Regions from separate parts of the Paenibacillus sp. BGI2013 genome, predicted to be linked through region 1. Evidence: riboswitches for the same ligand, from Rfam matches in the RefSeq annotation. Region 1 holds a riboswitch; each other region holds the start of a gene.
The links. A riboswitch is a leader RNA that binds a small molecule or an ion and turns the genes downstream of it on or off. The one in region 1 is predicted to bind cyclic di-AMP.
Positions count from the first base shown of each region.

Region 1 (3,143 bases):
TCAGGCTAGCGTGGTCAAGAACATTACGTTCCAAGGGTTGAGTCCGTTTCTAATTGCAGCAGCCATCTACTTTGTAATGACGTTCATTTTGTCCAAGCTGCTGGGACGACTGGAAAGGAAGTTGAGTGCAAGTGATAGACGTTAGACAATTACACAAATCTTATGGAAATAACGATGTGCTTAGGGGCATAAACGTGACGATTGGCAAAGGTGAGGTTGTCGTGGTCATCGGTCCTTCCGGTTCAGGTAAAAGTACTTTCTTGCGTTGTCTGAATCTGCTGGAACAGCCTACCTCAGGAGAGATTGATTTTGAAGGCGTGTCAATCACGGACCCCAAGCATAACATTAACGCAACTCGTGAGAAAATGGGCATGGTGTTCCAGCACTTCAACCTGTTCCCACACAAAACGGTACAGCAAAACATCACGATTGCTCCGATTAAAGTGAAGAAACAATCCACTCAGGAAGCGGAGAAAATTGCCTCTGATCTGCTTAACACCGTGGGTTTGTACGATAAAAAAGATACATTCCCGAATCAGCTGTCTGGTGGACAGAAACAGCGGATCGCCATTGCTAGAGCATTGGCCATGCAGCCGCATGTGATGCTGTTTGACGAGCCTACGTCGGCACTGGACCCTGAGATGGTCGGTGAAGTGCTGGATGTCATGAAACGTCTTGCAGAAGGCGGAATGACGATGGTCATCGTAACACATGAGATGGGTTTTGCACGTGAAGTGGGAGACCGAATCCTGTTCATGGATGGCGGGGTTATTGTGGAAGAGGGAACACCTGATGAGGTGTTTGGAGCACCCAAAAATTCACGTACACGTGATTTTCTTGCGAAAGTACTCTAAACGATGTGATCAAATAGCGTTACTGACTTCGAGTCGGTAACGCTATTTTTTTATGGATAATAATCACGTGTGGATTCGGAAAAGTAACTTTTCTGTTACCAAATATAAAGAAGTCGGTTCGCCAACTTTTCTGAATTATCCAGTATTCTTACAGTTGATGACATGCTAAAAACCATTTGGTAAGAATTACTACAAGTTCAGGTTACAAAATTGTGATATATTGAACTCTGCCGAAACTTCCGGACAGGGAGTGTGGGGGATGTAACGATGCAGATTGTGCAGGGGGAAGATCTACAGCACACTGCTTGGGGTGAATTGGGTACATAACGTTTCAAATGTAACGAATAACCTATAGGGTGGGCTCCTCATCCGAATCCGACAACTAACTTCGCAGGCACAATGAGGGAGGAAGACCATGATTAACAAGAAACGTATAGCCAAAACAGCAGTAGCATTAATGACAACAGCAATGCTCATTCAAGCCGTTCCGGCTCACGCCGATTCAGTTCATGTGGCCAAAGAAGGGGATACCTTCTACACCTTATCAAAACAATATGGAGTAGCACTCAACACGTTGGTTAAAGCAAACAACGACATTTCGGCTTACAACATTTATGGTGGTTTGAAAATTACGATTCCCGGTAAGGCAAACAATGTTGCAGCCGCTGCGGCAACGGAGAGCAAGACCCCAGCCAAAACAGTTACCACAGCAAGTTTGGACGTTAACGCAGATAACAAAGTGGTTCAAGCCTGGGGTAAAACATTCGATTACAGCAAAGCCGTTAACGTGAAAGCAACGGCATACTCTGCAGATCCGTCTGAAAATGGAGGATGGGGTGCAGTCGATTATTTCGGAAATGACCTTGAACTGGGCACGATTGCAGTTGATCCAAGTGTAATTCCACTCGGAACCAAAGTACTGGTAACTGGTCATAGCCATCCAGGATTGCCAAAACAGGCTTTTGTAGCCACAGCGCGGGATGTGGGTGGTGCAATCAAAGGTCACCGGATTGATATCTTTATCCCCGGTAGCAAACAGTCTGTAAGCTCATTTGGATTTCAGGATATCGAGCTGTACATTCTGAAGTAGAGAGAAAATAACATTTTAAATGAATTCAAACAGGGTGTCTGCCAGTCGCTAATTCGCGATTGAACAGCACCCTTTTAATATTCTAATTTATTTTCTATCACGTTCATCTTAATCTTTGGCCTTTGGCAATCCCAACATTTCGTCCAAGGTGACCAGTTCATATCCCCGATTACGCAATTCCTCAATGATTTCAGGCAAAGCCTCAATCGTGCCGTTCAGGTTTGATCCTACACCGCCTCCAGCATGTTGCAGAACGATGGAGCCAGGTTTCACGGCAGAGAGGATGTTATCTTTCACCTGTTCCTTTGAAAGGCCTTTCCAGTCCAGGGAGTCTACGTTCCAGTTCACAATGCTATAGTGTTGTTTGGCAGCCCATCTCAGCTGTTCTTCATTAATGTCTCCATAAGGCGGCCGAATCATCTTGGGCGTATATCCTGCCAAACGTCGAATAATATCCCCGGTATGTAAAATTTGTTTGCGAAAGGCATTCATCGACAGCTTACTGAATTCAGGATGATTGTAGCTGTGATTACCAACCATATGCCCTTCCTTAACGATGCGTTTCACCAGATCCGGATGTTTCTCAGCACGACTACCCACGATAAAGAATGTAGCTCTGACATTGTATTTCTTCAATACATCCAGCACTTGTGGAGTAAATCGTGGATCAGGTACATCATCAAAAGTCAGTGCAACCTTCTTGGTTGAAGGACCATTGGTTTTGAACGTATCGGCATATTTTTGACGTAATTGTCCCAATGTCAGTTGTTCTTCTTCCGCAGAATCCGAACCTGATACGGATTCACTTGGCGGGCTTGAAACATCCCGCGATGAAACTGGAGCATGATATCCTCCGAGAAAAATAACGATAACCATTAGCATAATGAGGCGTACGCGCATAATAACGGCCTCCTTTTCCAAAATGACGTTCTCCTTGGTATGCCCGGGAGCTCCATAAAATATGCGCAGTGTGAGAAGTTTCATTGCCGATTTAGCTCATGACAGCCATAATTCCTCCATATATAACATATAGAAAAGGATAGGTGGATGGGTATGAGTACATATGATTTGAAATCCATACGTTTACAGGTGATTGAAGCAGGAGAAGATAAGGTTTTTCTCGTTACCGGAGGAAAGGCACATATTGGCGCAGTAGCCACGTTCTACGTGGATCATGAGCGCGTAAGCGGGATGACAGT
Region 1 is NZ_PJFA01000003.1:759,066-762,208, forward strand. Features, by position in the region: gene CXK86_RS10760 (ABC transporter substrate-binding protein/permease) at 1-145, shown strand, start outside; gene CXK86_RS10765 (amino acid ABC transporter ATP-binding protein) at 132-854, shown strand; cyclic di-AMP (ydaO/yuaA leader) riboswitch at 1,073-1,267, shown strand; gene CXK86_RS10770 (3D domain-containing protein) at 1,270-1,944, shown strand; gene CXK86_RS10775 (polysaccharide deacetylase family protein) at 2,053-2,844, opposite strand; gene lpdD (prenylated flavin chaperone LpdD) at 2,998-3,143, shown strand, end outside.

Region 2 (3,143 bases), on a different contig from region 1:
AAATACACTGAGACGTTTGTGGAACTGCTTACCGTTACAATAACCGATGCCCAGCAGATTGCCCATCTCCATACGACGTGCAGCAGCCTGCGGATGCACAATAAGTCCTGCCGCGATCAGGTCCTCCCAATCGATCAGGCTCGGAGCACCTTCGTATGAAGTATGTACGCGCGCCAGAGCATGACGGATCGCCTCTGGTGAGGCATTCTCCACCCCAATGTCCCCTTTGCGCGTTGCATCGGCTTCCGGAATGAAGGCATGTTTGCAGCCAGGCACCTTGTTCGCAATGATTTTACGAATGCGTTCGCCAGCATGATCCGGATCTGTCAGTACAATGACTCCCCGTCTCTCCTGAGCAAGCGCAATCCGCTTCAGAATGCGTTGGTTGATGGCTGATCCACCTGTTTCTATGGTATCGGCTTCCACGGCCCGACGGATAGCTACCGTATCGTCACGGCCTTCCACCACAATGACTTCTTTTATCATGTTCCATTTCTTCCTTTCTAACGCAAAAAGAAGAGGAATATCCTCTTCTCTGCCAAACGGCGGGGGAGACTGAATTCAGACTCCTCCGCCGCATATTCCGCATGAATCATTCATGCAACTATTTTATAGCATTCCCATTTCAAAGTAAAACGATTTTAGTTCGCTTCCGGCTTCACCGGACCGATCACGTAGACCGTCTTGCCTTTCTTACGTCCAAAATTCAGGGCATGCTTCACACTGTCATAATACACATCAATTTTGTTGCCTTTAATGGCACCGCCTGTATCTTCCGCACGACGGAATCCCAGACCTTCGATATATACCCACCAGCCAATTGGAATGACTTTGGGATCAACCGCAATGGTGCGCCCTTCCGTTACACGAGTACCGGAAGCTGTTTTAGTTCCAATGCCAGGCTCTTCGGAAGAGTAGGCAGTCATGGATACATTTTTAAGTACTTTGGAGTATTTAAAAGAAGTCCCGGATACGGTAATCACTTTGCTGCCCGAGGCAGATGTTTTCTTCGAGTTCGTTGTTGTAGCCTTTTTGGTTGTTGACGTTTGAGCCGATACGGTCTGAATCTCAGGTTCTTTCACGACCGGTTTTGCTTTGGTGCCGACAGCGATCACTTTATCTACACGATTATTCGCGACAGATTTGCCGACCATTTTTTTGGAGACCAATTCTCCATCCTGAAATACCTTTTCGATATGCTGTACAATTGTGCCTTCTTTGCCGTTCACAACGACTCGGTTATCCCCTTTGTACAAGCTAGGGTCAGCCGTTTTAATGACTTTGTAAGCGATCGGTTGCTCTACTTCCACTGTACGCTTTGTTACGCGCACTACACGGATCTTCATCTCCGCTTTGATCGCAGTTCCAAGCGCCGGATACACTTTATCATTACTTTCAACTTGAATACCTGATTTTTGAATTGCATCTTCTACCGATGAATCGGTTGTATACAGAGTCTTGGTGTCTCCGTCTGCCGTAATGTTAACTGGAACGGCCCGCTCAATAACGATTCGGTCTCCATCTGTAATCGCCCCATTCATGGACATGGATACCTTATCGTGAGGGCTGACTGTGATCGACTGCTCCTCCAGCATTTCCTGAAGCATTCCTGTACGAGTCTCTACCACCTGAGCTTTGCCATCAATAACCAGTGAAATTTGTTTCCCGGCCTGACCGTAAACGACTAACAAGATCATGATTGTAAGCGCAATTGAGAAAATCGCGATCAATGCCATTTGACGCATGTTCTCATGCTTCCACCGCAACGCGAAAGACTTACTGGATGATCGTGACTCATGGGTCTCTTCTGGTTGGAATGTGCCCACTTCTCCGTCCTCCTTCATAGCCTCGCCGTCTAAAGTAATGCATGATGTCTTTGACGTGACTATACCAAATTTTCTACAGAACACAGATTGGACCAACATAATCCGGTTCTGCACCATGAATCAATCTTCGCAACATGATGTCATCCTCCTGAATACCTACCGTATGATGACAATATTTCTTTTATTCAAAAACAAAAAAGCCAAAGAAAGAGTGTAAGAGGAACTCTTTCGTGGCTTCCGAATGATTCTGAATATCGGAAATTCATGCACGAGGTTGCCTCTCTTTTTCCGCTTGCGAGGTTAGCTGTCGGGTTCGGGCGAAAGAGAGCCGCCCTATCTTGGGTCACCCGCTCATGGCGGACGCCCTTGAATTCACCCCGAGACCCAAAGAAGAAATCAAATACGGCTTCGCAGTTCCCTTCGCTGCTTTTGGGTCAGCGAACGTTGCGCATCGGCCAAATACACCGATGTTTAAGCCCTATTGGTTCCCCCGCTCTCCGATAACGGAGACTCAGCGAGACTGATTCATGAAAGTAATGTTGTTTCATCGGAAAGTGTCCCTTTGTTCATCCCCCGAACATCTGTCCAATTTTCCGCACAACAATTCACTGAAAAGATGATATCCTGTTTTGATGCATGTTGTAAAGCGTTGATCAAGTACGTTTTTCTGAATATTTGGTTAAAATATTGTAATATTCTTGATTTATTTGGATCAAAGGGCAAATTACCTCCGCTTACCTGCCTTTTTCACCTCATTTGCTCGTTTTTTTACCGAATCCCAAATCGTTCCATGGCATTTTTGGTTGTTATTGCAGCAATTTCCTCCACCGAAATGCCTTTAATTTCCGCAGCTGCCTCTGCAACCAGACGTACATGCGCTGTCTCATTTCGCTTCCCACGATAAGGGTGAGGTGTCAAATATGGAGCATCTGTTTCAATGAAAAACCGGTCCATAGGAACCTTCTCCAGCACCTCTTTGGGCTGCTTTGCATTTTTGAATGTGATCGGTCCTCCGAAGGAGAGATGGAAGCCCATATCGAGACAACTTTTTGCTGTTTCCCAACTGCCCGAGAACGAGTGCATCACACCACCAACTTCGCCCGCCTTCTCTTCACGCAAAATTCTTATGATATCCTCATGTGCATCCCGATTATGGATGACAATTGGCATGTTCACTTCACGCGCCAAAGCAATTTGTTGTCGTAATACGCGATGCTGTATCTCTTTTGGTGAAGTATCCCAGTGATAATCCAATCCAATCTCACCGATCGCAACCACTTTTTCATGCTTGCATAAAGATGCAATCCACTCCAAATC
Region 2 is NZ_PJFA01000020.1:15,298-18,440, reverse strand. Features, by position in the region: gene rnmV (ribonuclease M5) at 1-486, opposite strand, end outside; gene CXK86_RS29370 (resuscitation-promoting factor) at 642-1,826, opposite strand; cyclic di-AMP (ydaO/yuaA leader) riboswitch at 2,100-2,353, opposite strand; gene CXK86_RS29365 (TatD family hydrolase) at 2,595-3,143, opposite strand, start outside.
Region 2: linked by a shared signal. The riboswitch ahead of CXK86_RS29370 (resuscitation-promoting factor) and the one ahead of CXK86_RS10770 (3D domain-containing protein) in region 1 are both predicted to bind cyclic di-AMP.

Region 3 (3,143 bases), on a different contig from region 1:
TATTTTGATCAATACGTCTATAGTAACGGGATGGCTGACTTTGCTGTAGAGAAGATTCGTGTTACGCCCGTACAGAAAGACGGTCAAACATTGTACGAGTCATCCGTGACGATCGCAAAAAAAGGTAGTGATTACAGCGCCGTTCCTGTTCGCATTGCTTTTGAAGACGGGCATATCCTCACCAAGCAATGGAATGGCAAAGAAGATCGCATCACGTATAAATTAACTCACACATCCCCCGTATTCTGGGCCATGACCGATCCCCTGTACTCGATCGTGCTGGAGAACCGCCATATGAACAATTTCCTGAAATCCGGACTGGATGAGCAGACGAAGTCCCGCTGGAGCATGAGTGTAACCAAACTAATAGAAGCCATATTCGGAGGTCTGTCATGGTGAGGTGGAAACGGTGAAAGCGAAAATACGTGAAGGCTGGTTTCTCGTCCGTCAGCATATGTTCATTGCCGCACTCTTATTTCTCTATCAACTCATTTGGGGATATTTCTTCTATCGAATGGTACAATCGGCCGTCATCCCACTGCTCCTTCGCTATCCAGATGCTGATGCCGGTGAGCTGAGTACACTTTTGTTCAAAATGGAAAGTCAACTTAACCTGTCTACCCATCCGGAGGTTCATCGTTATCTATGGATTCTCGGGGGCATGCTGCTGGTTCGCATGTTGATCAGCCCCCTCATTCAGGCAGGACTGCTCTACTCACTTCAGCACTTTAATTCTACAGAAGAGCGTATCCCCTTTGTCCGCGGAATCAAAAATCTGTGGAAACCGATGCTACTGCTCCACACCATACGTACATTATTGATACTTCTGCCCGCCTACTGGCTCATACCGAAGCTTTACTCAATTCTCATGGACGGATTTCATTCCCTTCAATTACTTTTGCCTGGTATACCTTATGTTGCTTCCTGGATTGTATATGGTTGGATCATCCACCATGTCATACTCTACATGCAGTTCGGTGTTTCGGCACCAGAAGGAGAAGGCGGGGCTCACGGTACCCTCAAAGCCCTCTGGATTGCACTGCGTCATCTCATCGCCGTAATCGGCATTGCACTCCTGCTGGGCGGAGTACACCTACTCGTCTTTGGGGCATTCACTACAGCCTCATGGTTATTAACGGGACTTACCGGACTTATACTACAACAGACGTATCCACTTGCCAGGTGTCTATTGAGTCTGTGGAAAATATGCAGCCATTTCCGATTATGGCAGTCCAAAATATCCAAAGGTGAGAGCAGATAGTTTAAAAATTGTTACCATCACATGTTAAACTCATGGCCTAATATGTACTTATAAATAGGCAAACCTCAACCTTTCCCCGTCAAAGGTCGAGGTTTTTTTTGCTAAATTTGTTGCTAAACGTTGCCAAAGCCGTACTCCTCTGTTACAATAATCGCAGTGAGTTTTTAGTAACAACTTTGTAATATTTACATTCATATTTGTAACTACTTAAAATTAAATCGTCATTTCTTGATTTCGCAGGTGCATAACTAGCATAGCCAAATTCCTGGCACCTGGGAAGCGGGGGAACCAGTTATGGGTGAATTGATCTTGCTACAGAGGGATCATAGGGGACCTTCAACCGAATCCTTAAGCTAACCTCGCAGGCGTTGGAAGGGGAATATCTCTTGTTCAAGAAGAAATTAACCGCAGCTGTACTTAGCATCACATTCGCTTTATCGCTTGGTGCAGGTAGCGCATTCGCAGATTCAAAGATGGACAAAGTAATTGATTCAGCAATGGGAACTACATATCAAAGTGGAGGAACAACGCTCAACGGCTTTGACTGCTCCGGATTTACACGGTATGTATTCGACAAGTTGGGTATTGATTTGGCACGCCAATCCAGTTCCCAATTCGACATGGGCGATTCCGTATCCCGCATGGAAATGAGAGCTGGCGATCTGGTGTTCTTTAATACAACAGGTAAAGGCGTATCCCATGTAGGAATTTTTGTAGGGGATGGAAAGTTCGCACACTCCTCTTCTTCCAAAGGCGTTACGATCAGTGCATTGAGTGAAAACTATTGGGCCAATCGTTATGTTGGCGCAAAACGGATTATGAGCACGGACGCATATGAATCACTGGCCCTTGACTAGGGACAAGCTGAGCAACATGATGCTGTAACCATTAAACATACTGGAACGAAGCAAGAAGCATAACAGAACCGCCCGGTACATTCTCCGCAGGAATGTATCCGGCGGTTTTTTTGTGCTTCAATCCTTATTCATGTTGCAAGTTATACTCGGGGCATATCCTGCGACATCAACAGGTTCATTTTGCGTTCGTTCGTCCGTGCCCTTATGATGTTTTTACCCATCCCGTTATAATATAAACGAAATTACCGGAACTTTTGTTTCATTTTTTTTCTTGGGAAGGAAGACTTGCTAAATGAACATCACTTTTGTAGAGTGGACAAAGAGTTCTGTTTCAAGGAAAGGAGCATGCAGGTGTATGAAGGAAACCCCTGTGACGTTTCACGTTGTACCCATGCGAGAAGAACATGCGGAGCTTATCTGCAGTTGGCAGTATGATCCGCCTTACAATATCTACAGCTGGCTCCCCTGGGAGCAGATGAAAGCTCTGGAAGTGGAATTCGGAGATGCACAGCTGCGGCAGGAGCAATATGCGAGCGTCCTGGATCAGAACGATCGTATATGTGGGTTTGCTCAATACTTCCCACTTCAAGGGGTAACCCGGATTGGCCTTGGCATGCATCCAGAGCTGTGTGGTCAGGGTCAAGGGACAGCTTTTGTCACTGCCATTGTACAGGAAGCCATTCGCCGAAATCCCACGAATGAGATTGATCTGGAAGTACTCACTTGGAATGCTCGTGCCATTCAAGTCTATCTGAAGAGTGGATTTGTCACCCATGATACATACGAACGGCAGACCCCAACCGGCTTGAAGCCCTTTCACTGTATGGTTTATGAAGGGCCTCGCGGTTAGAATCCATTGCAAAACAACCAAATTTGCCCCTTGTTATGTGATTAGTTCAAAAAATTCCCACAAAATGCTATGATGTCAGTACAGGTTCCGTTATAATGATATGGATAGTTTCAGGTTAGATGATCTTTCATTCTGGAGGGGACATAAGGGATGCACAAATGGATCATGAGCGGAG
Region 3 is NZ_PJFA01000026.1:17,929-21,071, reverse strand. Features, by position in the region: gene CXK86_RS31235 (M1 family metallopeptidase) at 1-399, shown strand, start outside; gene CXK86_RS31230 (hypothetical protein) at 410-1,261, shown strand; cyclic di-AMP (ydaO/yuaA leader) riboswitch at 1,507-1,644, shown strand; gene CXK86_RS31225 (C40 family peptidase) at 1,648-2,118, shown strand; gene CXK86_RS31220 (GNAT family N-acetyltransferase) at 2,474-2,968, shown strand; gene CXK86_RS31215 (c-type cytochrome) at 3,119-3,143, shown strand, end outside.
Region 3: linked by a shared signal. The riboswitch ahead of CXK86_RS31225 (C40 family peptidase) and the one ahead of CXK86_RS10770 (3D domain-containing protein) in region 1 are both predicted to bind cyclic di-AMP.

Region 4 (3,143 bases), on a different contig from region 1:
TTCAACAGTCCAATCCGCACGTTTGTCATCCGATAGATCTGGCTGGAATCTTCCGTAACCCTGCATAATTCGAATCGTACGCATGCCCAGATTCCGAGCAGGTATAATGTCGTTATCGATCCGATCTCCGATCATGACGGCTTCCTCCGGTTCACAACCTGCCTGCTTCAAGGCCACAGCGTATAACTCAGGGTCTGGCTTGGACACTCCTTCTTCAGCTGAACATGCCAGAACATCAACATACTTCCGCAAGCCGTAACTCTCCAGTCTCTCTTCCGTTCCAGGACTCTGATTGGCAATAATGCCAATGCGATAATGCCGTGACAACTGCTGAAGAACAAAATCTGCTGAAGGAAAAGGACGTTCAAGATCTTTTTGAAACTTCAGCTTGTCCTGAATCTGTTTTTGATGCCCCTCGTCTTCAACAAATGTGCGAATCGCCACTCTCATAGGCCATTGCTCATATTTTCGGTAACAGCTCGCGAACAGTTCGCGTACCGCCTCAATTGTCACCGGATACCCCAAAGCACAAGCTTCACGGACAAACTGTCCGATAATATCATCAACCGGCTCCCATTCATCCACCAGCGTATCTCCAACATCAAAAAACAACCATTTCAATCCACCTACATCCGGCACGCCAATTCCTCCTTGTAAGCCACAGGTGATTCCTGATCCTAATCGAGTTCAAAAAGTCTGGTTTTCAGTACCAAGAAGATGGAATGAAGCTAGAAATGGAGTAGCGGAGCGTAGGGAAAACTACGTGAGCCACGGACATTTCGGCTGAATTTCATATTCGATGCTGATGATGCCGTTAGGCATCCTTCGTAATCAAAAGCGGACTTTTTGAACAACCTATAGAAACCATAAAAAAGAAGACTCACCATCCTGCATGAGTCTCCTCAAACTTCCGTTTATCGATGAATCAATTTCATAATACCTTGAGTGAATTCTGAAATTGATTCTAATACATTCAATTATAACAGGCACCTTACACCTGAGCAATCAGAAGCTATGGCATTAACCATTGAGGAGAAAGCCAACTTCCCCATTGAGCGAATATACAATCCGGTCTGCGCCCATGCCCCGATAGATGCCCTTAGGATGACTCTGCTCCGTAATGACGCACAGGGATTTCGATGTCCATGAACGGCAGATCTGTAAATAACGACAGGTCAGATTCAGACTGTTCTCGAAAATAAACACGTTGCCTACGCTGCCCTGCGGCAAAAACCATTTTTGAGCTGCAGCCGTATTCATGCGAATGACATGTTCTACTCCGATTCTACGGAGTCTTCGCTCTTCCCCTGCACTGTTGGTTAGAACGGCAAACGGCATTTTTTTGTACATCAGCAATTTGATAAATTTGCGTCCTGCTTCATTTGGAGCAGTCACTAAGACCATCTCAGTATCCATCATTCGTTCCTCCCTTGGCGTGAAAAGACAACAAAAAAGAAGCGTGGGGGACCAAGGCCTCCCGAACGCTTCTTAAATAACCCATGGCGAAAACACCATGAACCAGCGTACGGCTTGTTGCCTCTCCCTTTAACGCTTACGAGGTTAGCTGACGGATTCGGGCGCGAGAGTCGCCCTATTTCCGGCTGTCACCGGAAAATTCACCCCATGAATGCCCACTGTCCTGGACAGCGCATTCCGTTGGTTCCCCCGTTTTCCACTCATCAATGAATGGAAACTCAGCGATTAAAACATCGTTCGTATATCTTAAGGATAAGATCGAGCGATATTATCGTTTGTTTCGTTTTTCAAGTACATTTTAGTTTAAATTGAAATTACGTTATGAATCATACACCCATGCCATGTCGGTGTAAAGTCCGCCCAGATCACCAAATCGGCAGATTTTTGCCAATTCCTATCCATAATAACGCTTACAACAAAGTTATACTCTATCTATCTCTTCAAGGCTATCTAATTCTCACTCTGGCGTAAATCACTTCGCAATTCATTCACGTATTCTGCACAACTTGCCTGTTTTGATTCTTTTAACACCATATTAGTTTTGCAATATTTAATTGCAACCAATATAATAGAAGATATAAGAGTAAATAAATGGAGGCGATTTAGATGACAGTCTACGATTACAAAGTGAATACCCTTCGCGGTCAAGAAGTTGAAATGTCCGACTACCGTGACAAAGTGCTCCTGATTGTGAATACGGCAAGCTCATGCGGCCTTACCCCTCAATTCAAAGGTCTGCAAGAATTGCAAGACAAATTTCAAGATGCTCCATTTGAAGTGCTTGGTTTCCCAAGCAACCAGTTTGCACAGGAAAAAGGATCTTCCGACGATATTGCCGAGTTCTGTCAGATGAATTATGGCGTGAGCTTCCCCATGTTTGAGAAAATTGATGTGAACGGCTCAAGCGCTCACCCTCTTTTCCAACACCTGAGCACAGAAGCTCCTGGCCTGCTCGGCTCCAAAGCAATCAAATGGAATTTCACCAAATTCCTCGTGGATCAGAACGGACAGGTCATTAAACGTTATGCTCCCAAAACAACACCGGACAAGATTGAAGAAGATATCAAGAATTTGCTGCAAAAATAATACACAGGCCACCCGTAGCCGGAAGGTAGAGCAACATTCCTCCGGTAATGGATGGCCTTTTTTCAACCCAGATGTCATACTGTTCGAAAAAGACAAAAAAAAGAAGCTTCCCATTAATGGAAAGCTTCTTTTTAATCGTTCATATGATGCGGTCGAGAGGACTCGAACCTCCACGGGCATACGCCCACTACCCCCTCAAGATAGCGTGTCTGCCATTCCACCACGACCGCATGTCGTAAATAATCGGCAACAGAATTGATTATACCGGGTTCAGAACTAAAAGTAAAGTATTATTTAATACTTCTTTTTCAGCTAGGCATTTTCATCAAAAATCGCATAATCTCGTCATCTTTACCCATGAACTGCATATCATTAGATTTGATCCCCTCTTTTCCGGCTTGAGCCGATCTTGTTGATTCATTTATATATAGTCCTTCCTTATATAGTCCTCCCTGCACTTCGCCACATAAATAACACGATAAGTTATATAAAATAACACAAATATTAAATTCCAGATTTAATACATTAAATTTAACGGATACTATTGACAAAAAGCGGACATTTATGGGATGATAACTATC
Region 4 is NZ_PJFA01000006.1:102,403-105,545, forward strand. Features, by position in the region: gene CXK86_RS16390 (HAD family hydrolase) at 1-639, opposite strand, end outside; gene CXK86_RS16395 (hypothetical protein) at 1,021-1,416, opposite strand; cyclic di-AMP (ydaO/yuaA leader) riboswitch at 1,535-1,710, opposite strand; gene CXK86_RS16400 (glutathione peroxidase) at 2,083-2,562, shown strand; tRNA gene CXK86_RS16405 (tRNA-Leu) at 2,710-2,792, opposite strand.
Region 4: linked by a shared signal. The riboswitch ahead of CXK86_RS16395 (hypothetical protein) and the one ahead of CXK86_RS10770 (3D domain-containing protein) in region 1 are both predicted to bind cyclic di-AMP.